3 regions of the Massilia endophytica genome follow, and region 1 is predicted to be linked to each of the others. Evidence: predicted binding sites of a transcription regulator. Region 1 holds the regulator's gene; each other region holds the start of a gene.

Region 1 (7,249 bases):
GACCGCCGCCACATCAATACGGACTCCGATTCGGAAGTGCTGCTGAACGTGCTGGCCCACGAGATCCAGAAAGCCACCACCGGCTATTCGCTGGAACCGGCTACCCTGTTCCAGGCCGTGACGGTGCTGAACCGCCGCGTGCGCGGCGGCTACGCTGCCGTGGCGCAGATCGCTGGCGTGGGCATGCTGGCCTTCCGCGATCCGCATGGCATCCGTCCCCTCTGCCTGGGCGAGAACGATACGCCGCAGGGCAAGGAGTACCTGATCGCCTCGGAATCCGTGGCGCTGGAAGGCATGGGCTTCCGCTTCGTGCGCGACGTGGAGCCGGGCGAGGCCATCTTCATCGATGCCGACAACCAGCTGCACAGCCGCATCTGCGCGGATAATCCTTCGCTCAATCCCTGCGTCTTCGAGTTCGTTTACCTGGCGCGTCCTGATTCCGTGATCGACGGCGCCTCCGTGTACAGCACCCGCCTGAAGATGGGCGAGTACCTGGCCGACAAGATCAAGCGCGAAGGCCTGGCGGACGATATCGACGTGGTGATGCCGATTCCGGATTCCTCCCGTCCCGCCGCCATCCAGCTGGCCCTGCGCCTGGGCAAGGAATACCGCGAAGGCTTCATCAAGAACCGCTACATCGGCCGCACCTTCATCATGCCGGGGCAGTCGCTGCGCAGGAAGTCCGTGCGCCAGAAGCTGAACGCCATCGGCGATGAATTCAAGGGCAAGAACGTGCTGCTGGTGGACGACTCCATCGTGCGCGGCACCACCAGCCGCGAGATCGTGCAGATGGCGCGGGACTCCGGCGCGAAGAAGGTGATCTTTGCCTCCGCCGCGCCGCCCGTGCTCTACCCGAACGTGTACGGCATCGACATGCCGACCCGCGACGAGCTGATTGCCCATGGCCGCACCGTGGAAGAGGTGTGCAAGGAGATCACCGCCGACGCGCTGGTGTACCAGGACCTGGATGACCTGAAGAAGGCCATCTCCGACGTGAACCCCCAACTGAAGCAGTTCGAGGCTTCCTGTTTCGACGGCAAGTACATCACGGGCGACGTGTCGGCCGACTACCTGGACCGCATCGAATACGCACGCCACCATCCGAAGGAGAAGGGCGTGGAGGATGCGGCGCGCACCCAGCTGAACCTCAACTACGCCACCACGGAAGCTTGATGAAACAGTACGGCTTCACCACCACCATCCTGCACAACGACCGGCAGAAGCCGGTCGAGCAGAACTCGCTGCACAAGCCCATCCACACCGCCGTGGCCTTCGGCTATTCGGACGCGCGCCAGCTGGCTTCCGTCTTCCAGGGCAAGGAGCCCGGCTTCCGCTACGGCCGCCAGGGCAATCCCACCGTGTCGGCGCTGGAGGACAAGGTGAACAAGATGGAGGACGGCGTCGCCACGCTGTGCTTCGCCACGGGCATGGGCGCCATCGGCGCCGTGTTCCAGGGCCTGCTGCGCTCGGGCGACCATGTGGTGTCGTCCTCCTTCCTGTTCGGGAACACGAACTCGCTGTGGCAGACGGTGGCAGGGCAGGGCGTGGGTGTGGATTTCGTGGATGCGACCGACGTGGCCAACGTGGCCGCGGCGCTGAAGCCGAACACCCGCCTTGTCTTCGTCGAGACCATCGCCAACCCGCGCACCCAGGTGGCGGACCTGAAGCGCATCGGCGAGCTGTGCGCAGAGCGCGGCATCCTCTACATCGTGGACAACACCATGACCACGCCCTATCTGTTCCGCCCGAAGGCGGTGAAGGCGGGCCTGGTGGTGAACTCGCTGACCAAGTCCATCGGCGGCCATGGCAACGCCCTGGGGGGCAGCCTGACGGACACCGGCATGTATGACTGGTCGAAGTTCCCGAACATCTTCGAGAACTACAAGAAGGCGGCGCCTGCGATGTGGGGCATCACCCAGATCCGCGCCAAGGGCCTGCGCGACTTCGGCGCTTCGCTGGCGCCGGAAGCGGCCCACCATATCGCCGTGGGTGCTGAAACGCTGGCGCTGCGCATGGAGCGTACCTGCGCCAATGCCAGGGCGCTGGCTGAAATGCTGGAGAAGGACGAAAGGGTGGCCGCCGTGTATTACCCGGGCCTGGCCTCGCATCCCCAGCACGGCGTTTCCACGGAACTGTTCAAGGCCTATGGTTCGCTGTTCAGCTTCGAGCTGAAAGAGGGCATCGACTGCTTCGACTACCTGAACCGCCTGAAGATCGCCGTCCCGGCTTCGAACCTGGGCGACACGCGCACCCTGGTGATTCCGGTGGCGCACACCATCTTCTACGAAATGGGGGCTGAGCGCCGCGCCTCCATGGGCATCGCCGAATCGCTGATCCGCGTTTCGGTGGGCATCGAAGATACGGCCGATCTGCTGGAAGATTTCCGGGGTGCGCTATCGGCTGGATAGCGCAATGCAAGTGAATTGCTCCTCTTCCGGAGATGAGATAAGGTGTGCTGCAGTCTCTCAATCCTGAAAGGAGCCTTACATGAAAGCCCTGAGCGCAATTGTTCTGGCCGCCCTGACAACCGCCGCATCGGCCGCCTCCCCATTCGACCATCTCGGCTACAGTCAGTCGGGCTGCGAGCCGCCCGCACTCAAGCCGGTAAGCAATGAGGAGGCTGCGCAGCGCACGGAAGCGGCATACCGGAGCTGGCAGGCTTGCTATAAGCGCTTTGCCGACCGGTTGAACGCCGAGTTGGTCAACAATAAGGAATTCCCGGTAGAGCTGTTCGTGGCGTTCTCGGAAGAGGCGCAGGCGGCAGTAGCCGGTGTCGAAAAACAGCATGCGGACTGGGTCGCGCTATCGCGCCAGATGGCGGAGCTGGAATTGGCCCAGTTTGCAGTTATGGAGGCGCGCCGGGCGACGGAGGCGCGCCGCCGCGAGCTGGCGTGGGAATCGCGCAGCCGGCCCGTGATATCGGCCAAGCCCAGGTAATTTCCAGGGATCGGCGTCCGGCGCCTGAAGATCGCCGCTCTGGCCTGAACTACCAGGGATCGGCGCCCGGCATCTCGTAAGGATGCTGCCAGCCTGGCAGGGCCGCGATGCGGTTCAGCCAGGCCTGCACCAGCGGCGGATAGCTCACGCTGGCCTGCCCGGGCCAGTACATATAGCCGCACAGGGAAAAATCGGCTGCGCTGACCTGGTCGTCCAGGATGAAGGCGCGGCCGTCCGCCAGCTCTTCTTCCAGACGGATCATGTCCGCATCGAAGCGGCGGCGGAACCAGGGCAGCACCGTGCCCGAATAAGCGCCTTCGTCGTCGAACTTCTGGCCGAAGCGCAGGTGGGCCATGGACATGCCGACCCGGTTCGCTTCCCAGAACAGCCATTCGCGCACGCGTTCCAGCCGCTCCTGCGTTTCGCCGCCATAGGCGTTCAGGTGTTCGGCCATGTGCAGCAGGATGGCGTTGGACTGCACATAGGGCCTGCCGTCATGCACCAGCAGCGGCACTTCGCCGTATTTCGCCAGGCTGCGGAAAGGCTCGGGACGGTCTTCCCGCGCCAGGCGCAGGTCGATCTCCTCGTACTCGTGCGGCACGCCCGCCACGTTCAGCATCAGCTGAACCTTGTAGCTGTGGCCGGACTCGCAGCTGCCGTAAAGCTGGAACCCCATGCTCAGTGCCAGGTGCGCAGCAGGCCGACGGCCAAGCCTTCCAGCGCGAACTCGTCATCGGGGTTGACGGTAATGGTCTTGAAGTCCGAGTTCTCCGGCAGCAGTTCGATCACCGAGCCCACGCGGCGGTAGCGCTTGACCGTGACTTCGTTGCCCAGGCGGGCGACGACGATCTGGCCGTTCTTGGCGCTGTCCACCTTCTTCACGGCCAGCAGGTCGCCGTCCATGATGCCCACGTCGCGCATGGACTCGCCGCGCACTTTCAGCAGGTAGTCCGGCTTGGAGGTGAACAGGCTGGGGTCGACGCTGTAGCTCGTCTCCAGGTTTTCCTGGGCCAGGATGGGGGAACCGGCGGCGACGCGGCCGATGAGCGGCAGGCTCATCAGTAGCGGGGCAGGGACGTGCGCCATCGGCGTGCTGGACTCGGCAAAGGAGCCCAGCAGGCGGATGCCGCGCGAGGTGCCGGCGGTAATTTCGATGGCGCCCTTGCGCGCCAGCGCTTTCAGGTGCTCCTCGGCGGCGTTGGCGGACTTGAAGCCCAGCTCGGCCGCAATCTCGGCGCGGGTCGGCGGGAATCCGGTGTTCTCGATCGCGTCCTTGATGAGATTGAGGATTTCTTCTTGCCTTGCAGTCAGCTTGATCATGGTGTGTCACTGTGGATATCGACAGACTGTATTTTTGTACAGTGCGAGGGATATTGCAAGGAATTTGTTGTTTTGGGCGAAATATTTCTTAAAGGGGTCTGTCCCCCTGGCCGCTCTTCCAATCAGCAGCGAAACCTGCTATGCTTGCGGGCTTACCTCTTCCCACACTCGTCTTGACGCCGGGGTGGGCTATTTTCACAGTCCTTAAGGGAGTTTGCATGCGTCACTATGAAATCGTATTTATCGTCCATCCGGACCAAAGCGAGCAAGTGCCCGCGATGATCGAACGTTACAAGGCCAGCGTGACCTCGCGCGGCGGTAACGTGCACCGCGTGGAAGATTGGGGCCGCCGTCAAATGGCGTACTCGATCCAGAAACTGGCCAAGGCACACTACATCTGCATGAACATCGAGTGCGACAACGAGACTCTGGTCGAACTGGAAACCGCATTCAAATTCAATGATGCCGTGCTGCGTCACCTGACCGTCAAGATGAAGAAAGCGGAAACCGCTCCTTCGCCGATGATGAAGTCGGTCCAGCGTGAAGACGCGGCCAAGAGCCATCGCGCCGAAGCACCAGCAGCAGCCGCAGCGGCCTAAGTCTTAGCAGGAAACGGAACTGAACCAACTCCAGTTCACCGCCCTCATCACCGAACGGGACGCCTTGCGCTACACCCCGGCCGGTCTGCCGATTGTGAATGCAGTACTGCAGCACAGTTCGCAACAGATGGAGGCAGGCATCGCCCGATTGACCGAGTTCGACATCGCCGCAGTCGCTGCGGGGGAGATTTCAGGACGGTTCAACGCGGCGGCCCTGGGCGGAGTCTACGAGTTCACGGGTTTCCTGGCCAAGAAAAACCGCAACAGCAAAAGCCTGGTATTTCACATCATTGATTTCCGTGCTGCCGAGAGCAGCGCACATTTAGATACAGGAGCCTAAAATGGCATTCGGTAAAAAGTTCGACAAAAACAAAGCTAAGCTGAAAGAAAAGCGCAAGCAGCAAAATCCTCTGTTCAAGCGCAAGAAGTTCTGCCGCTTCACCGCCGCCGGCGTTGAGCAAGTGGACTACAAGGATGTAGACACGCTGAAAGACTTCATCCAGGAAAACGGCAAGATCATGCCAGCCCGTCTGACCGGCACCAAGGCGCACTACCAGCGTCAAGTGGACACCGCCATCAAGCGCGCCCGCTACCTGGCCCTGCTGCCTTACACCGATCTGCACCACGCTTAATCGGCCATCCTGGAGAACACTATGCAAATCATTCTGTTGGAAAAAGTTATCAACGTCGGCAACCTGGGCGACGTGGTGAAGGTCAAGGACGGCTACGCACGTAACTTCCTGATCCCGCAAAAACTGGCACGCCGTGCCACCACCGCCGCTGTGGCCGAATTCGAAGCCAAGCGCGCTGAACTGGAAAAAGCCGCCGCTGCCAAGCTGGCTGCCGCCCAGGCGCAAGGCGAGAAGCTGAACGGCATGACCGTCACCGTGGCCCAGAAGGCCGGCGTGGATGGCCGCCTGTTCGGTTCCGTGACCAACTACGACATCGCCGAAGCCCTGACCAAGGCCGGCTTCGCCGTGGAAAAAGCTGCCGTGCGCATGCCGACCGGCCCGCTGAAGACCACGGGCGAGCACCCTGTGTCCGTGCAGCTGCACACCGACGTGGTGGTCGAAGTGACCGTCGCCGTCGTGGGCGAAGCTGCCTAAGTCCAGGCCTGGAATTCCTTCCACGCCAAGACTGTTGTACAAATAAAAAAGCCGGGTTCGCCCCGGCTTTTTTATTGCCGGAATTTTTTGACGCCTTGCTGAAGCAGGTATAATGCCCGCCATGAACGCCGCCGCTCCATCCGATCCGCAAGTCGACGCCCTCCGCATCCCGCCCCATTCCATCGAAGCCGAGCAATCGGTGATCGGCGGTCTGCTGCGCGACAACGCGGCCTGGGACCGTATCGCGGACTTCATGCACGCGGACGATTTCTACCGCTACGACCACCGCATCATCTTCGAACAGATGGTGCGCCTGATTAACGCCGGCAAGCCCGCCGACGTCATCACCGTTTTCGAAACCCTCACCATGCTCGGCAAGGCCGAGGAGGTGGGCGGCCTGCAGTACCTGAACGCCATGGCGCAGAACACGCCGTCCGCCGCGAACATCCGCCGCTATGCGGAGATCGTGCGCGACCGCGGCGTGCTGCGCAAGCTCATTACCGTGGCCGACGAGATCTCGGGCAACGCCTTCAACCCCCAGGGCAAGGAAGTCAAGCAGATGCTGGACGAGGCCGAGTCCAAGATCTTCGCCATCGCGGAGCAGGGCGCGCGCGGCGCCTCGGGCTGGACGGCCGTGCAGCCCCTGCTGACCCAGGTGGTGGAGCGCATCGACGAACTCTACTCGCGCGACAGCGGCAGCGAGATCACGGGCGTGCCCACGGGCTTTATCGACCTGGACCGCATGACCTCCGGCCTGCAGCCGGGCGACCTGGTCATCGTGGCGGGCCGTCCTTCCATGGGCAAGACCGCCTTCTCCGTGAACATCGGCGAGAACGTCGCCATCGAGGCGGGCCTGCCCGTGGCCGTGTTCTCCATGGAGATGGGCGGCGCCCAGCTGGCCATGCGTATGCTGGGCTCGGTGGGCCAGCTGGACCAGCACCGCCTGCGGACCGGCAAGCTGAACGACGAGGACTGGCCGCGCCTGACGCACGCCATCCAGAAGATGAACGAGGCCCAGCTCTATATCGACGAGACGCCGGCCCTGAACCCCATCGAGATGCGCGCCCGCGCGCGCCGCCTGGCGCGCCAATGTGGCAAGCTGGGATTGATCATCGTGGACTACCTGCAGCTGATGCAGGGCTCGCAGCCGGGCGACAACCGCGCCGCCGAGATCTCCGAGATCTCGCGTTCGCTGAAGGGCCTGGCGAAGGAGCTGCACTGCCCGGTGATCGCGCTGTCGCAGCTGAACCGCTCCCTGGAGCAACGACCGAACAAGCGTCCCGTGAT
Region 2 (7,249 bases), 760 kb from region 1:
CCGAACTGCTTGGCGTCCGCTTCGATTTCCTTGATGATCAGGCGCTTCATCGACGATGGATTGTCGAGCAGGTCCTGCAAGGTCTGCTTTTCCTTGCGCAGGTCCGCCAGCTCCTGCTGGATCTTGATCGCTTCCAGGCGCGCCAGCTGGCGCAGGCGGATCTCGAGGATGTCTTCGGCCTGCCGGTCGCTGAGGCGGAAGCGTTCGATCAGCGCCGCCTTCGGTTCGTCCGAATTGCGGATGATGTGGATCACTTCATCGATATTCAGGAGGATGGTCTCGCGGCCTTCCAGAATGTGGATGCGGTCATCCACTTTCGCCAGGCGGAACTGCGTGCGGCGCGTAACCGTGGAGAAGCGGAAGTCGATCCACTCCTGCAGCACTTCGCCCAGGCCTTTCTGGCGCGGGCGTCCGTCGCCGCCGATCATCACGAGATTCATCGGCGCCGAAGTCTCCAGCGAGGTATGCGCCAGCAGCATCAGCATGAATTCGGTCTGGTCCTGGTTCTTGGACTTGGGTTCGAACACCAGGCGCACCGGCGCATTGCGGCCCGATTCGTCGCGGATGGTGTCGAGCGAGCCGAGAATGAGCGACTTGAGCGCCAGCTGTTCCGGCGACAGCGCCTTCTTGCCCAGCTTGACCTTTGGATTGGTGAGCTCTTCGATCTCCTCCAGCACCTTCTGCGCGGAAGTCCCCGGCGGCAGTTCGTAGACTACGGCCTGCCACTGGCCGCGGGCCAGCTCTTCGATTTTCCAGCGCGCGCGCACCTTCATGCTGCCGCGGCCCGAGGCGTACATGTCCGCAATCTGCGCCGCTGGCGTAATCAGCTGGCCGCCGCCTGGATAGTCCGGACCGGGAACAATGTTCATCAGTTCCGCATGCGAGAGCTTGGGGTTGCGGATCAGCGCCACGGCCGCATCGGCCACTTCGCGCAGGTTGTGCGAGGGGATCTCGGTCGCGAGGCCCACCGCAATGCCGGATGCGCCGTTCAGCAGCACCATGGGCAGGCGCGCGGGCAACAGGGCCGGTTCTTCGGAGGAACCGTCATAGTTCGGAATGAAGTCCACCGTGCCCTGGTGGATTTCGTCCAGCAGCAGGCGCGAGATCGGCGTGAGGCGCGCTTCGGTATATCGCATTGCCGCGGCGCCGTCGCCGTCGCGCGAGCCGAAGTTGCCCTGGCCGTCGATCAGGGGATAGCGCAGCGAGAAGTCCTGCGCCATGCGCACCAGGGCGTCGTACACCGACTGGTCGCCGTGCGGGTGCAGCTTACCCAGCACGTCGCCCACCACGGTGGCGGACTTGCGCGGCTTGGCCGTGGCGTTCAGGCCCAGTTCATTCATCGAATACAGGATGCGGCGCTGCACCGGCTTCTGGCCGTCGCACACGTCCGGCAGGGCGCGGCCCTTCACCACGGAGATGGCGTAATCGAGATAGGCGCGCTCGGCGAAGGTGGACAGCGTCAGCGTTTCGCCGCCGTCGCCGCCATTGCCGCCCGGCTGTTCCGGCTGCGGCTCGTCAAAGAGGTTTGCTTGAGTCATGTCGAATTCGTGTTCTGTTTAGATGTCCGCTTCCACTTCGTTGCCGTGCTCCTCGATCCATGCGCGGCGGGCGGCGGCTTCGCCTTTACCCATCAGCATGTTGAAGCGCGCGGCGGCTTCGGTGTGGGCGAAATCGCCCAGCGATACCGGGAGCAGGCGGCGGGTGTCCGGGTTCATGGTGGTTTCCCACAGCTGCTCGGCGTTCATCTCGCCCAGGCCCTTGAAGCGGGAGATGGACCAGCTGCCGTCTTTCAGGCCGTCCTTGCGCAGCTTGTCCTCGATGGCGGTGAGCTCGCCGTCATCCAGCGCGTAGAGCTTCTGGATCGGCTTCTTGCCGCGCGCCGGCGCGTCCACCCGGTACAGGGGCGGGCGGGCGATGCAGATATTGCCATTCTCGATCAGGGCCGGGAAGTGGCGGAAGAAGAGCGTGAGCAGCAGCACCTGGATGTGCGAGCCGTCCACGTCCGCATCGGAGAGGATGCAGATCTTCCCGTAGCGCAGGCCCGAAAGGTCGGGCGAGTCGCCGAAGCTGTGCGGATCGACGCCGATGGCCACGGCGATGTCGTGGATCTCGTTGTTGGCGTACAGGCGGTCGCGGTCCGTCTCCCAGGAGTTCAGCACCTTGCCGCGCAGGGGCAGGATGGCCTGGAATTCCTTGTCGCGGCCCATCTTGGCCGAGCCGCCCGCAGAGTCGCCCTCCACCAGGAAGAGTTCAGTGCGCGCGGTGTCGCTCGATTCGCAGTCCGTCAGCTTGCCCGGCAACACGGCGACGCCGGAGGACTTCTTCTTCTCCACCTTCTGCGCCGAGCGCAGGCGGGACTGGGCCTGCTTGATCACCAGCTCTGCGAGCTTCTTGCCATAGTCGATGTGCTGGTTCAGCCACAGTTCGAGCGCGGGCTTGGAATACGTCGATACCAGGCGCACCGCATCGCGCGAATTCAGGCGTTCCTTGATCTGGCCCTGGAACTGCGGGTCCAGCACCTTCGCGGACAGCACAAAGGAAGCCCGCGCAAACACGTCTTCCGGCAGCAGCTTCACGCCTTTCGGCAGCAGCGAGTGCAGTTCCACGAAATTCTTCATGGCGCTGAACAGGCCATCGCGCAGGCCGGATTCGTGGGTGCCGCCGTTCGGCGTTGGAATCAGGTTGACGTAGGACTCGCGCACGATGGCGCCTTCCTCCGTCCATGCCACCACCCAGGACGCGCCTTCGCCTTCCGCGAAGCCTTCCGCATCCGGTCCGGCGAACTGCTCGCCCTCGAACAGGGGCACCACGGTTTCGCCGCTGGAGGTTTGCGCCAGCGCTTCGGTGAGGTAGCCGCGCAGGCCGTCGTTGTACTGCCATACCTGCTTATCGCCGGTCTTGCCGTTGATCAGGGTGACGGTGACGCCGGGCAGCAGCACGGCCTTGGAGCGCAGCAGGCGCTGGAGCTCCACCTGCGAGATCAGGGGCGAATCGAAATATTTCGGATCAGGCCACGCGGTGACGCGCGTGCCGGACTTCTTGCCGTCCTTCGGCGCAGCCTCGGAGGCCAGCGGCTGAACGAGGTCGCCGTTCTCGAAGGCGATGGTGTGGAAGCCGTTGCCCTTGTCGTCCTTGCGCCAGACGGAGATTTCAAGGCGCTTCGAGAGTGCATTGGTGACGGACACGCCCACGCCGTGCAGGCCGCCCGAGAAGGCGTAGGCGCCGCCGGAGCCCTTGTCGAATTTGCCGCCCGCGTGCAGGCGGGTGTACACAATCTCCACCGTCGGCACGTTTTCTTCGGGGTGCAGGCCGACCGGGATGCCGCGGCCGTCGTCGTCCACCGTCACGCTGCCGTCAGGGTTCTGCGTGACGATAATGTTTTTGCAATGGCCGCCGAGCGCCTCGTCGGAGGCGTTGTCGATCACTTCCTGAATGATGTGCAGCGGGTTCTCGGTGCGGGTATACATGCCCGGACGCTGCTTGACTGGTTCCAGCCCCTTGAGGACCCGGATGGATGATTCGCTGTAATCGGAAACAGGTTTTTTAGTGGCCATACTTGAGAGAAGCGGTTCTTGGTTAACGCGGATTCCTGCGCATTCTATCCTCAACAAGGGGGAATGAACGAATCCGGGCGGGAACTGTGGTTAAATGCCGTAAAAACAACGTCAACATCGCATGTCCGCTGAGCAGACCGAGAAGTTCCCGTTCGCCGTAGGCCTGGTCGGCTTTCCGCCGCAGGCTGCCGCCGCCATTGCGCAGGGCCTGAAACGGGCGCCGGGCAAGGGGCCGGCGTATTTTTGCCTGTCCGCGCACTCTTTGCAAGAGCCGGATTTATATTTGGCTAACGGCACCCATCTGTCCACGCTGGCGGCGCTGGAAGGACTGACGCAGGGCGGAACGCGGCCGGCACTGGTGCTGGGCGCGCCGGGCATCGAACTCGCGCATCCCGATTTTCCCTATCCGAACCTGCGCCTGCCGGTACAGTGGGACAGTGTGTTCCACGAGCTTGGAAAACTGGTGGAGCGCCGCGCCGAAGCGCTGGCCGAGCGCGCGGCCAGCGGCCAGCCAGCGCCGACGGAGCGCCGCCGCAGCCCGCGCGTGGACCTCGACCTGACCGATCCCGCCGAGTACCTCGCCATGCGCCAGCCCGCGCCGCACGGCGAGGTGCTGGTGGTGGACCGCAGCGATGCCCTGGCCGTCCACATCGCAAAGCTCATGCGGCGCCAGGACGTTGCCGCCTCCTGGGCGGGCGGCGCGGACGAGGCCATCGCCGCCTGCCGCCAGCGCGCTGTGGCTGTCATGCTGGTCAATACGGCTGTCGTCGACGCTTACGCTATGGCTGAGGCGGTGCCGGATTCCACTGTAGTGGTGCCGATGGTCGCGGATGCGGCGGAGTATGACGCGGAGCGCGCGGCGGCCGCAGGCATCGCGGGCTTCGTGGACAAGCCGGTGTCGGATGCGACGCTGCGTTCGGTGCTGAAGCGCCTGCTGCGACTCAGCTGACTTACTTGCTCAGCGTGCGCATTGACCGCTCCAGGCCTTCGAGCGTGATGGGGAACATGCGGTTGTTCATCAGCTGGCGGATCACGGAGATGGACTGCCGGTACTCCCACAGCCCCTCCGGCTCGGGATTGAGCCAGATGAATTTCGGGAAGGCGCTGGTGAAGCGCGTGAGCCACTCGGAGCCCGCTTCCTCGTTGTTGTATTCGACCGAGCCGCCCGGCTGCAAAATTTCGTAGGGGCTCATGGTGGCGTCGCCCACGAAGATCAGTTTCGTGTCGGGCGGGTATTTGCGCAGTATGTCCCAGGTGGGGAAGCGCTCGGAGTTGCGTCGCCGGTTGTTCTTCCACAGGTAGTCGTACACGCAGTTGTGGAAGTAATAGAACTCCATGTTCTTGAATTCGGTCTTCGCGGCCGAGAACAGTTCTTCCGTGCGTTCGATGTGGTCGTCCATGGTGCCGCCCACGTCGAAGAGCATCAGCACCTTCACGTTGTTGCGGCGCTCGGGCTGCATCTTGATATCGAGGTAGCCCGCGTTGTTGGCCGTGGCGCGGATGGTCTGCTCCAGCGCGAATTCCTCGGCCGCGCCTTCACGCGCGAACCTGCGCAGGCGGCGCAGCGCGACCTTGATGTTGCGCGTGCCCAGTTCACGGTCGCCGTCGTAATCCTTGTAGGCGCGCGCTTCCCACACCTTTACCGCCGTGCGGTTGCCGCCCTTGCCGCCGATGCGGATGCCCTCGGGATTCGTGCCGCCGTTGCCGAAGGGCGAAGTGCCGCCCGTGCCTATCCACTTGCTGCCGCCTTCGTGGCGTTCCTTCTGCTCCTTCAGCAGCTCCTGGAGGCGTTCCATCAGCTTGTCGTAGCCGAACTTCTCCAGCGCCGCCTTCTGCTCTTCGCTCAGTTCGCGCTCCATGCGCTTGACCAGCCACTCCAGCGGAATGGCGCTGCTGGTCTCGAAGGCGCCGTTGATGCCCTTGAAGTACTGGGCAAAGGCGCGGTCGAACTTGTCGAAATGGGCTTCGTCCTTCACCAGCGCCAGGCGCGAGAGGTAGTAGAAGTCGTCCATCGATGGCGCGATGACGTTCTTTTCCATCGCTTCGAGCAGCGTGAGGAATTCCTTGATCGTGACCGGAATTTTCGCGTCTTTCAGCGTGAAGAAGAAGTCGATGAGCATCAGCGTTCCTTCGCCAGCAGGTAGTTGAGCTGCGCCTTCACTTCCGGCCACTCGCCGCGCGCGATGCTGTACATGACGGTGTCGCGCACGGTGCCGTCGCGGCGGATCGCATGATGGCGAAGCACGCCGTCCTTCTTCGCGCCCAGGCGCTCGATGGCGGCCTGCGAGCGGTAATTGTAGTTGTCCGTGCGGAAGCCGACCAGGGCGCAGCCCAAGGTTTCGAAGGCGTGCGTCAGCAGCATCAGCTTGCACGTCGTATTGACGTGGCAGCGCTGGCGGCTCAGCGCGTACCAGGTGTAGCCGATTTCGGCGCGGTCGATGGCGGGCACGATGTCGTGGTAGCTCGTGGTGCCGATGACGGCATCGGTGGCGGCATCGATCACGGCGAAGGCCAGGCGGGAAGGGCGCATCTCCAGCGCGGTGGCGATATAGCTCTCCGTCTGCTCCGGTTCGGGCACGGAGGTGATGCGCAGCTTCCACAGCTCGCCGTCGCGAGCGGCGGCGCGCAGGCCGTCCGCGTGCTGCGGCCCCAGGGGCTCCAGGCGCACGCCGTTCCGTTCCAGCGTAACGGGCAGCACGTTGATCATCAGCGGTTCGTCCTCGACATGAACACCAGGCGCTCGAACAGGTGCACGTCCTGCTCGTTCTTCAGCAGGGCGCCGTGCAGGGGCGGCACGATTGTCTTGTTGTCCTGGCTGCGCAGCGCTTCCGGCGGAATGTCTTCGGCCATGAGGAGCTTGAGCCAGTCCAGGAATTCGGAGGTGGAGGGCTTCTTCTTCAGGCCCGAGACCTCGCGCACTTCATAGAAGGTGCGCAGCGCCTGCGCCAGCAGCTCCTGCTTCAGGTTCGGATAGTGGACCTTCACGATGGCTTCCATCGTGTCCTTGTCCGGGAATTTAATGTAGTGGAAGAAGCAGCGGCGCAGGAAGGCGTCCGGCAGCTCCTTCTCGTTGTTGGAGGTGATGATGACTAGAGGACGGTGTTTTGCCGTCACCATCTCGCGCGTTTCGTAGACGTAGAACTCCATGCGATCCAGCTCGCGCAGCAGGTCGTTGGGGAATTCGATGTCGGCCTTGTCGATTTCGTCGATCAGCAGCACCACCGGCTCCGGCGCGGTGAAGGCCTGCCACAGCACGCCCTTGACGATGTAATTGTGGATGTCGCGCACTCGCTCGTCGCCCAGCTGGGAGTCGCGCAGGCGCGACACGGCGTCGTATTCATAGAGGCCCTGCTGGGCTTTCGTGGTCGATTTGATATGCCACTGCATCAGTGGCATGTCCAGGGCAGCGGCCACTTCTTCGGCCAGCATGGTCTTGCCGGTGCCCGGCTCGCCCTTGATCAGCAGGGGGCGCTGCAGGGTCAGGGCCGCATTCACAGCCAGTTTCAGGTCATGGGTGGCGACGTAGTTCTCGGAGCCCTCGAAGCGCTGAGCAGGGGATTGCATGGACAAATTTCCCGGAGAAAGTGGAAACTTCCGAGTATACGCGAGATCGCCAGGCCGGGCCTTGGCGTCCGAGAAACAATATGGACTTCAGGAACCTTCTCAGGTTAAAATCGCAGGTTGATAGTGCAAAA
Region 3 (7,249 bases), 140 kb from region 1:
GGTGGTGATGTCGATTTCGTTGCGCTCGAAGCCTGCCAGCGCCATCACGATGCGGTACTGGTCTTCGGACACCAGTTCGATGTTGTACGGCGGGTAGCTGGGCGCGGAGTCGCCGCGCTGGGCGTCGTTCAGCAGCTGGGCCAGGCGGTCGAAGCCGATGGCGGTACGGTACAGGGGAGTGAGGTCAAAAGTACGCATGATAGATATCCTTTTCAAGTTAAGCGATATGTCCAACGGTCCCCGGATGGGCAACCGCTGATCCCGATATACGGTTGGCCAAAATGATTTCAAGGGGTATTTTTTGAAAAATTTTGCTGTTACTTTTTGAAACATTCGATGTTTCCAGCGTGCTACACTCGCCGGCTGGACCATTCACCTACTGAAGAAAATGACCCTGCCTTTTGCCCCTCGCTTCGCCCTGCTGCCGCTGCTGCTGGCCACTGCCTTTTCCGCCAGCGCCCAGTCGATTCCCAAGCCGGTGGACCAGCCCTATCCGGGCACCATCCAGATGAAGATCGACGCTTCGGACACCACCCAGCACGTCTTCCGCATCCAGCAGACCATCCCTGTCAAGCCGGGCAAGATGACCTTGCTCTATCCCCAGTGGGTGACCGCCCAGCACGGTCCGACGGGCGCGCTGAACCAGCTGGCGGGCCTGAAGGTGACGGCCAACGGCAAGCCCGTGGCCTGGAAGCGCGATCCGCTCTACGTCTACGCCTTCCACGTGGATGTGCCGCGCGACGCGAAGACCCTGGAGCTGGAATACCAGCACCTCTCGCCCATCACGGGCAGCCAGGGCCGCATCGCCGTCACGCCGGACATCCTGGGCATCCAGTGGCAGTCCATGACCATGTACCCGGCGGGCTACTACACCCGCCGCATTCCGATCCAGACCACGATGAAGCTGCCCGCAGGCTGGCAGTTCGGCACGGCGCTGGAAACGGCGAGCCGCAACGGCGACGAAGTGCAGTTCAAGACCACCGACGTGGAAACCTTCGTCGATTCCCCCGTGTTCGCGGGCCGCTACTTCAAGCGCATCGACCTCGATCCGGGCGCGAAGGTGCCGGTCAACCTGAACATCGTGGCCGACAACGAGGAAGCGCTGGAAGCCAAGCCTGAACAGATCGAGGCGCACCGCGCCATGGTCAAGCAGGCCTACAAGCTGTTCGACTCCCACCACTACGCCCACTACGACTTCCTGTTCGCCCTGAGCGAGGAGTTCGGCGGCATCGGCCGCGAACACCACCAGTCCAGCGAGAACGGCGTGAAGACCAACTACTTCACGGACTGGGCCAAGAGCGAGCCCGTGCGTGCGCTGCTGCCGCACGAATACACCCACTCCTGGAACGGCAAGTTCCGCCGCCCGAAAGGCCAGGACGTACCGAACTTCAACACCCCGCTGGAAAACAGCCTGCTGTGGGTGTACGAAGGCCAGACCCAGTACTGGGGCCAGGTGCTGGCCGCGCGTTCGGGCCTGATGAAGACGGCCAGCGTGCGCGACCTGATCGCCGCGACGGCAGCCTACTATTCCACGGTGCCGGGCCGCAGCTGGCGCGCCCTGGTGGATACCACCAACGACCCCATCATCAACTATCGCCGCCCCCAGGTCTGGGGCAACTGGCAGCGCAGCGAGGACTACTACTCGGAAGGCATGCTGATCTGGCTGGACGTGGATACGAAGATTCGCGAGCTGTCCGGCGACAAGCGCTCCCTGAACGACTTCGCCCGCAAGTTCTTCGGCGTGGCCGACGGCAAGGTGACGGCCGAGCACTACAGCTTCGACGACGTGGTGAGCTTCCTGAACGGCATTCAGCCTTACGACTGGGCTTCCTTCCTGCGCACCCGCGTCGAGAACATCGGCCCGGCGCCGCTGGACGGCCTGGCCCGCGCGGGCTGGAAGCTGGTCTACGCGGACAAGCCGACCGAGTTCCAGAAGACGGTGGAAGGCATGTCGAAGGCCACCAGCTTCCAGTACTCGCTGGGCTTCTGGCTGAGCAATGAAGGCAAGGTGGAAAGCATTGTGTGGGAAGGCCTGGGCTTCAAGGCCGGCCTGACGGCCAATGCCACCGTGCTGGCCGTGAACGGCCAGGCTTATAAGGCCGATCTGCTGCGCAATGCCATTACCAAGGCGAAAACGGACAGCAAGCCGATCGAGCTGCTGGTCAAGCAGGGCAGCCAGTACCGCACCGTGTCCTTCGACTACCATGAAGGCCTGAAGTACCCGCGCCTGGAGCGCATCGAAGGCACGCCGGACCGCCTGGAAGCCATCCTGCAGGCGCTGTAAGCAGCACCGCCGGGCGCGCCAGCGGTGCGCCCGGCCCTCCCCGCCTTCGCTACAGTGCAGCCAGGAGGCTGCACATGATCACACTGCATACCTGGACCACGCCCAACGGGCGCAAGCCGGTCATCATGCTGGAAGAGCTGGGCTGGCCCTACCGCATCGTGCCCGTCAACCTGCACAAGGACGAGCAGTTCAAGCCCGAGTTCCTTGCCCTCTCTCCCAACAACAAGATTCCCGCCATGGTGGACGACGAGGCCGGTCTCACCATGTTCGAGAGCGGCGCCATCCTCAGCTACCTGGCCGAGCGCAGCGGGAAGCTGCTGGCGCCGGAGGGCGCGGCGCGCTACCAGGCGCTGGTGTGGCTGCACTGGCAGATCGGCGGCCTGGGGCCGATGCTGGGACAGCTGGGGTATTTTTCGGAACAGAAGGATGCCGCCGCCATCGCGCACTTCGCCAAGGAGGCGGACCGCCTGCTTGGCGTGCTCGACAGGCAACTGGCCGCTTCGCGCTACGTGGCGGGCGAGGACTACACCATTGCCGACATCGCCTGCTATACCTGGTCCCACGCGGCGGCCGAGCGGCTGAAGGGCGTGCTCGGGGAAAAGCTGGACAACAAGCCGCACTGGCAGCGCTGGCTCTCGCTGGTGGGTTCCCGGCCTGCGGTGCAGCGGGGCATGGCTTGGGAGGTGGCGTAGGCTGTCAGCCGAACAGGCCGTGGAGGAACCAACGCTGCCCCTCCTCCCCTCCGCTCAGGCGCTCGCGGTAGACCCAGTAGAACACCATGTCCTCCCCTTCCGCGATGAAGTAGTCGCGCGTCTGGGCGTCGCTCCACCAGCCTGCTTCGATGCGCTCGGCGCCGGACACCATGCGCAGCGGCGAACCGTAGAAGGGGCGGTGGTCGCGCATGAGCAGCGGCACCGGCTTGGGCAGCAGCCAGGTGGGCCGCAGCAGGGGTTGAGGCGGCAGCTGGGCCTGCACTTCGGCCGCGCGCAGGGCCTGCTGCACGGGCACCCAGGCATTGGCGTGCTCGGGGCGGTAGTCCGCCTTCGGCGCAGGCTGCAGCACCTGGTCCGCGCCGAGGCGGGCGGCCAGCACTTCGAACAGGCGCTGGCGGTCCTGCGCGTTGCCGCCCGGCTCGGGAAACAGGGAGTCGCTGAGCGGCGCCATGGGCTTCACCTGCGCCGCATCCAGGCGCAGGCCGATAACGGGCGACTCCAGGGTGAGCTTGCCCAGGCGCTCCTTCAGCAGCCGCAGCAGGTGATCGTCGCGCCATACCGCTTCGGCCAGCACAATCTCCACCACCGTGGGCGGCTTGGCCACCCTGCCCCGCTCATGTTCCAGCGACAGGCGTATGCCTTCCACGGCCAGCTGGCGCGCGCACAGCCAGCCCGTCATCTGCTGCAGCAGGCGGCCCGCGCCGGACAGCAGCAGGTCCGTGTTCTCGATGCGGCCGAAGAGCTCCATCTTGGCCTGGAAAGTGGGCGGCGCTTCGATCCAGTCGTACACTTCCGGCGCTTCGCCGCGCGCCGCATCCAGCACGTCCAGCAGGGCGCGGCCGCAGCGCCTTTGCAGGCCGGGCCGGGGCAGGCGGCACAGGTCGGCAAAGCTGAAGCAGCCGATGCCGTCCAGCCAGGCCAGATAGGGCCGCGCGGGCGGCAGCACGGCGGGCGGCACGCTCGCCAGCCTGCGCAGCATGGATTCCGTTGTTAAAGAGCGGCCGCCCCGGTGCTGCGCGAGCAGCCAGGCCGCGCGCCCCGTCGGCGCGCAGCTCAGCACAGCGGTAAAGCCCAGTTCGCGCATCGTGCGGCGTACCAGGCGGCACAGGCGACGCACGCCGCCGAACAGGCGCAGGCTGGCGCCCACATCCAGCAGCAAGGTCGCATCCTCGCCCTGCGCCACCTGCGGCGTGTACTGCAGGAGCGCCATCGCCACCTCCTGCAGGGCCTCGGCCTCGCGCAGGAGGTCGCGCTCCATCATCTGCGCTTCGGGCGCCATGAGCAGCGCGCCATTGCGCCGCATGCCCGGCTTTACGCCCAGCGCCAGCGCCTGGGCGGATGCCGCCAGCACGCCTTCCTGTTCCAGCACCACCGTGCAGGCATCATCCGACCAGCACGGGCAGAACACTTCCAGCGGAAGCCGGGGCAGATGCAGGCCGATCCAGAGGCGCATGACGTCGTTGCAGCAAAGAAGGTGTTAAAGGTAAAAACAGCGGTTCATCACGCTGCGGCCCGCGCCGCTTCAGGAAAGCGATCTGCACGCCGCCCGCCACCGGTTCCAGGGCCAGCCGCAGCGGCGCCGGCGAGGCCTCGCGCGCTTCCGACATGGGACGCAGCATGCAGAACAGCGTGTCCCCGCTTTGCGCCGCCAGGTGCAGCCGGCGCAGGTGTTCGCCGCGCGCATGCTGGTGCCACAGCAGCACGGCGCCGCAGCTGCCGCTGCGCAGAATCTGCTCGGCCGCCCACAGGCCGTCCGAGCTGCGCGGATTGCTGCGCACCCAGATCAGGCGCGAAGGCGGCAGGCCCAGCGCGGACAGCGCGAGGGTCTGCGGAATCTGCGGCGGCTGCACCAGCACCACCGGCCCCTTCTGCCGCACCAGCGCAGGCTGCAGCAGCCGCATTTCGCCCACGCCCGCCTGCGGCAGCAGCAGCTCGTTCAACGCCCCCACCGGCCAGCCGCCGCCCGGCAGCTGGGCGGACAGGGCGGCATAGCCCGTGTCCACGCAGCGGGAAGCGGAACGCGCCAGTTGCGATGCAAGCCAAAGCGAGGGATGCAAGGCCTCCGGCGCCGTGATCGGGTCAGGGCGGGCCATGTTCGTAATGGATGAAATACTGTATGTATATACAGTACTCCGTGCGGCCCGATTTGGCAAGGTTTACTTGCGGTGTTGTCCAGCACCTCGCACTGTTGAATCCCTGCAAGGACGCGAAAAATGGGACTGCGCTATGCTGAAATTCGCTCCGCCGTGCATGACTGCGGTGGATTTTTTTCGATTGGTTTTTCGAATCACAGGAGACCGAAATGAGCTACCTAGACCGAGACCCGTTTGGCATCTATCGTGACAACGACAATCAGGGCCCCGGCCCCCGCCTGATGGGCGCCGATACCCTGATGGGCGAAGATGTGTACAACCGCCAGGAAGAAGACCTGGGCGATATCAAGGAAATCATGCTGGACATGCAGACCGGGCAGATCGCCTATGCCGTGCTGTCCTTCGGCGGCATTCTGGGCATGGGCGACAAGCTCTTTGCCGTGCCATGGCAGGCGCTGCAGCTCGATACCGTCAACAAGCGCTTCATCCTCGACTGCACCAAGGAGAAGCTGGAGAACGCGCCAGGCTTCGACAAGGACCGCTGGCCCGACATGGCTGACCAGCAGTTCAGCAGCGCCATCCACAGCTTCTACGGCACGCAGCAGGCCATGCCGGGCCAGCGCACCTCCACGGGCAGCGTGATGGGCAGCGGCACCAGCACCATGCAAAGCGGCAGCGGCGGCAGCTACAGCACGGGCGCCAGCACCAGCAGCAGCGGCATCGGCTCGGGCAGCAGCCAGTCCGATCTCGGCGGCAGCAGCCAGTCCGACCCCTACGGCAAGAACGTGAACCAGGTGGGCGGCCTGTCGAACCAGAACACCAGCATCGATCCGGACAAGGACCGCATCTGAGTTCCTAGCGCTGCATCGACTCCCACACCTTGAACAGGCGCTTGACGGACACCGGCATCGGTGTCCGCAGCTCCTGAGCGAACAGCGACACCCGCAATTCCTCCAGCATCCAGCGGTATTCCACCAGGCGCGGATCGGTATTCTTGCCCGCCGATTTGTCGCGCGCCACGCGCAGGTAAGGCTGCGCCGCCTGGTGCCATTCGGCCATGGCCTTCGCATCGCGCGTTGAATCGGCGCGCAGTTTTTCCAGCCGCACGTTCATCGCCTTCAGGTAGCGCGGGAAGTGCGAAAGCTGGGAGAACTCGTTGTCCGCAATGAAGCGCTTGTGCACCAGGCCTTTCAGCTGCTCCTGCATGTCCTGCGCGGCCTGCTGGTTCACGCCCTGCAGGCGCTTGGGCAGGCCGTGGAATTCGGCCAGCACCTGCCCCACCAGGCGCGCGATCTCGTTCACCAGCAGCACCAGGCGCGACTTGCCTTCGTCCTTGCGCTTGCCGAAGGAGGCCGCATCGGTGGGCAGCGGATCCTGCAGGCAGGCGATATCCAGTGCCTTGTTGATGATCTGGTCGCGCAGCTCCTCCTGCGTACCCATGGACATGAACTGCATGCCCATCTGCTGCAGGTTCGGAATGCTCTTCTCCACGAACTTGATCTGGTCCTTCATCTGCAAGGCGAACAGGCGGCGCAGGCCCACGCGGTGCGTGCGCGCGGCCACGTTGGGATCGTCGAACACTTCCAGGTCGCAGTGTGTGCCCTTGTCCACCAGCGCGGGGAAGCCGATAAGACTCAGCTTGCCCTGCTTGATCTCCAGCAGTTCCGGCAGCTCGCCGAAGCTCCAGCTGGTGATATTGCTGTGGGCTGCCGGGGCGGCAGCTTCCGGCGCGGGCGCAGGCGCTGCCTTGACGGAGCCGCGCGCCGCATCGGCCGCAATGCCGCCGTGCGCAGGCTTGGGCGGCGGCGCAGCACCTCCCGTCAGCTGCGCCAGTTGCGCAGGCGTGGCCTCGGCCATCTTCTGGAAGCTCTCGCGCGCCTGGCTGCCGTATTCCGCCTGCAGCTTGGCGAGATTGCGGCCCATGTCCAGCTGGCGGCCATGCTCGTCCACCACCTTGAAGTTCATGAAGTGGTGGGCGGGCAGCGTTTCGGGCTTGAAGTCCGTGGTCAGCACGTTGATGGTGATCTGCTCGCGGATATCGGCAATGATGGCATCGATCAGGTCACCGCGCCCGAAGGCCAGGCGGTCGTGAATGCGGTCGCAGAACTTCGCGGCATATTCCGGCAGCGGCACCATGTGGCGGCGCTGCTTCTGCGGGA

What was found. The regulator LexA, encoded in region 1, represses DNA repair genes until DNA is damaged. The targets are predictions, from matches to a motif close to ACTGTATNNNNATACAGT.
Region 2: the regulator LexA is predicted to act here: its motif matches at 3,638-3,655, upstream of LSQ66_RS18120 (DNA topoisomerase IV subunit B).
Region 3: the regulator LexA is predicted to act here: its motif matches at 5,109-5,126, upstream of imuA (translesion DNA synthesis-associated protein ImuA).

What each region holds. Positions count from the first base shown of each region.
Region 1 is NZ_CP088952.1:3,193,588-3,200,836, reverse strand. It holds gene purF (amidophosphoribosyltransferase) at 1-1,173, shown strand, start outside; gene LSQ66_RS14605 (cystathionine gamma-synthase family protein) at 1,173-2,408, shown strand; gene LSQ66_RS14600 (hypothetical protein) at 2,488-2,937, shown strand; gene LSQ66_RS14595 (glutathione S-transferase family protein) at 2,987-3,613, opposite strand; gene lexA (transcriptional repressor LexA) at 3,616-4,257, opposite strand; gene rpsF (30S ribosomal protein S6) at 4,476-4,856, shown strand; gene priB (primosomal replication protein N) at 4,876-5,196, shown strand; gene rpsR (30S ribosomal protein S18) at 5,198-5,488, shown strand; gene rplI (50S ribosomal protein L9) at 5,510-5,962, shown strand; gene LSQ66_RS14565 (replicative DNA helicase) at 6,075-7,249, shown strand, end outside.
Region 2 is NZ_CP088952.1:3,948,889-3,956,137, reverse strand. It holds gene parC (DNA topoisomerase IV subunit A) at 1-1,538, opposite strand, end outside; gene LSQ66_RS18120 (DNA topoisomerase IV subunit B) at 1,557-3,554, opposite strand; gene LSQ66_RS18115 (response regulator) at 3,676-4,503, shown strand; gene LSQ66_RS18110 (vWA domain-containing protein) at 4,505-5,674, opposite strand; gene LSQ66_RS18105 (GNAT family N-acetyltransferase) at 5,674-6,261, opposite strand; gene LSQ66_RS18100 (AAA family ATPase) at 6,261-7,118, opposite strand.
Region 3 is NZ_CP088952.1:3,330,709-3,337,957, forward strand. It holds gene LSQ66_RS15255 (Hsp20 family protein) at 1-198, opposite strand, end outside; gene LSQ66_RS15260 (M61 family metallopeptidase) at 389-2,284, shown strand; gene LSQ66_RS15265 (glutathione S-transferase family protein) at 2,359-2,976, shown strand; gene LSQ66_RS15270 (Y-family DNA polymerase) at 2,981-4,450, opposite strand; gene imuA (translesion DNA synthesis-associated protein ImuA) at 4,380-5,090, opposite strand; gene LSQ66_RS15280 (PRC-barrel domain-containing protein) at 5,300-5,941, shown strand; gene hrpA (ATP-dependent RNA helicase HrpA) at 5,946-7,249, opposite strand, start outside.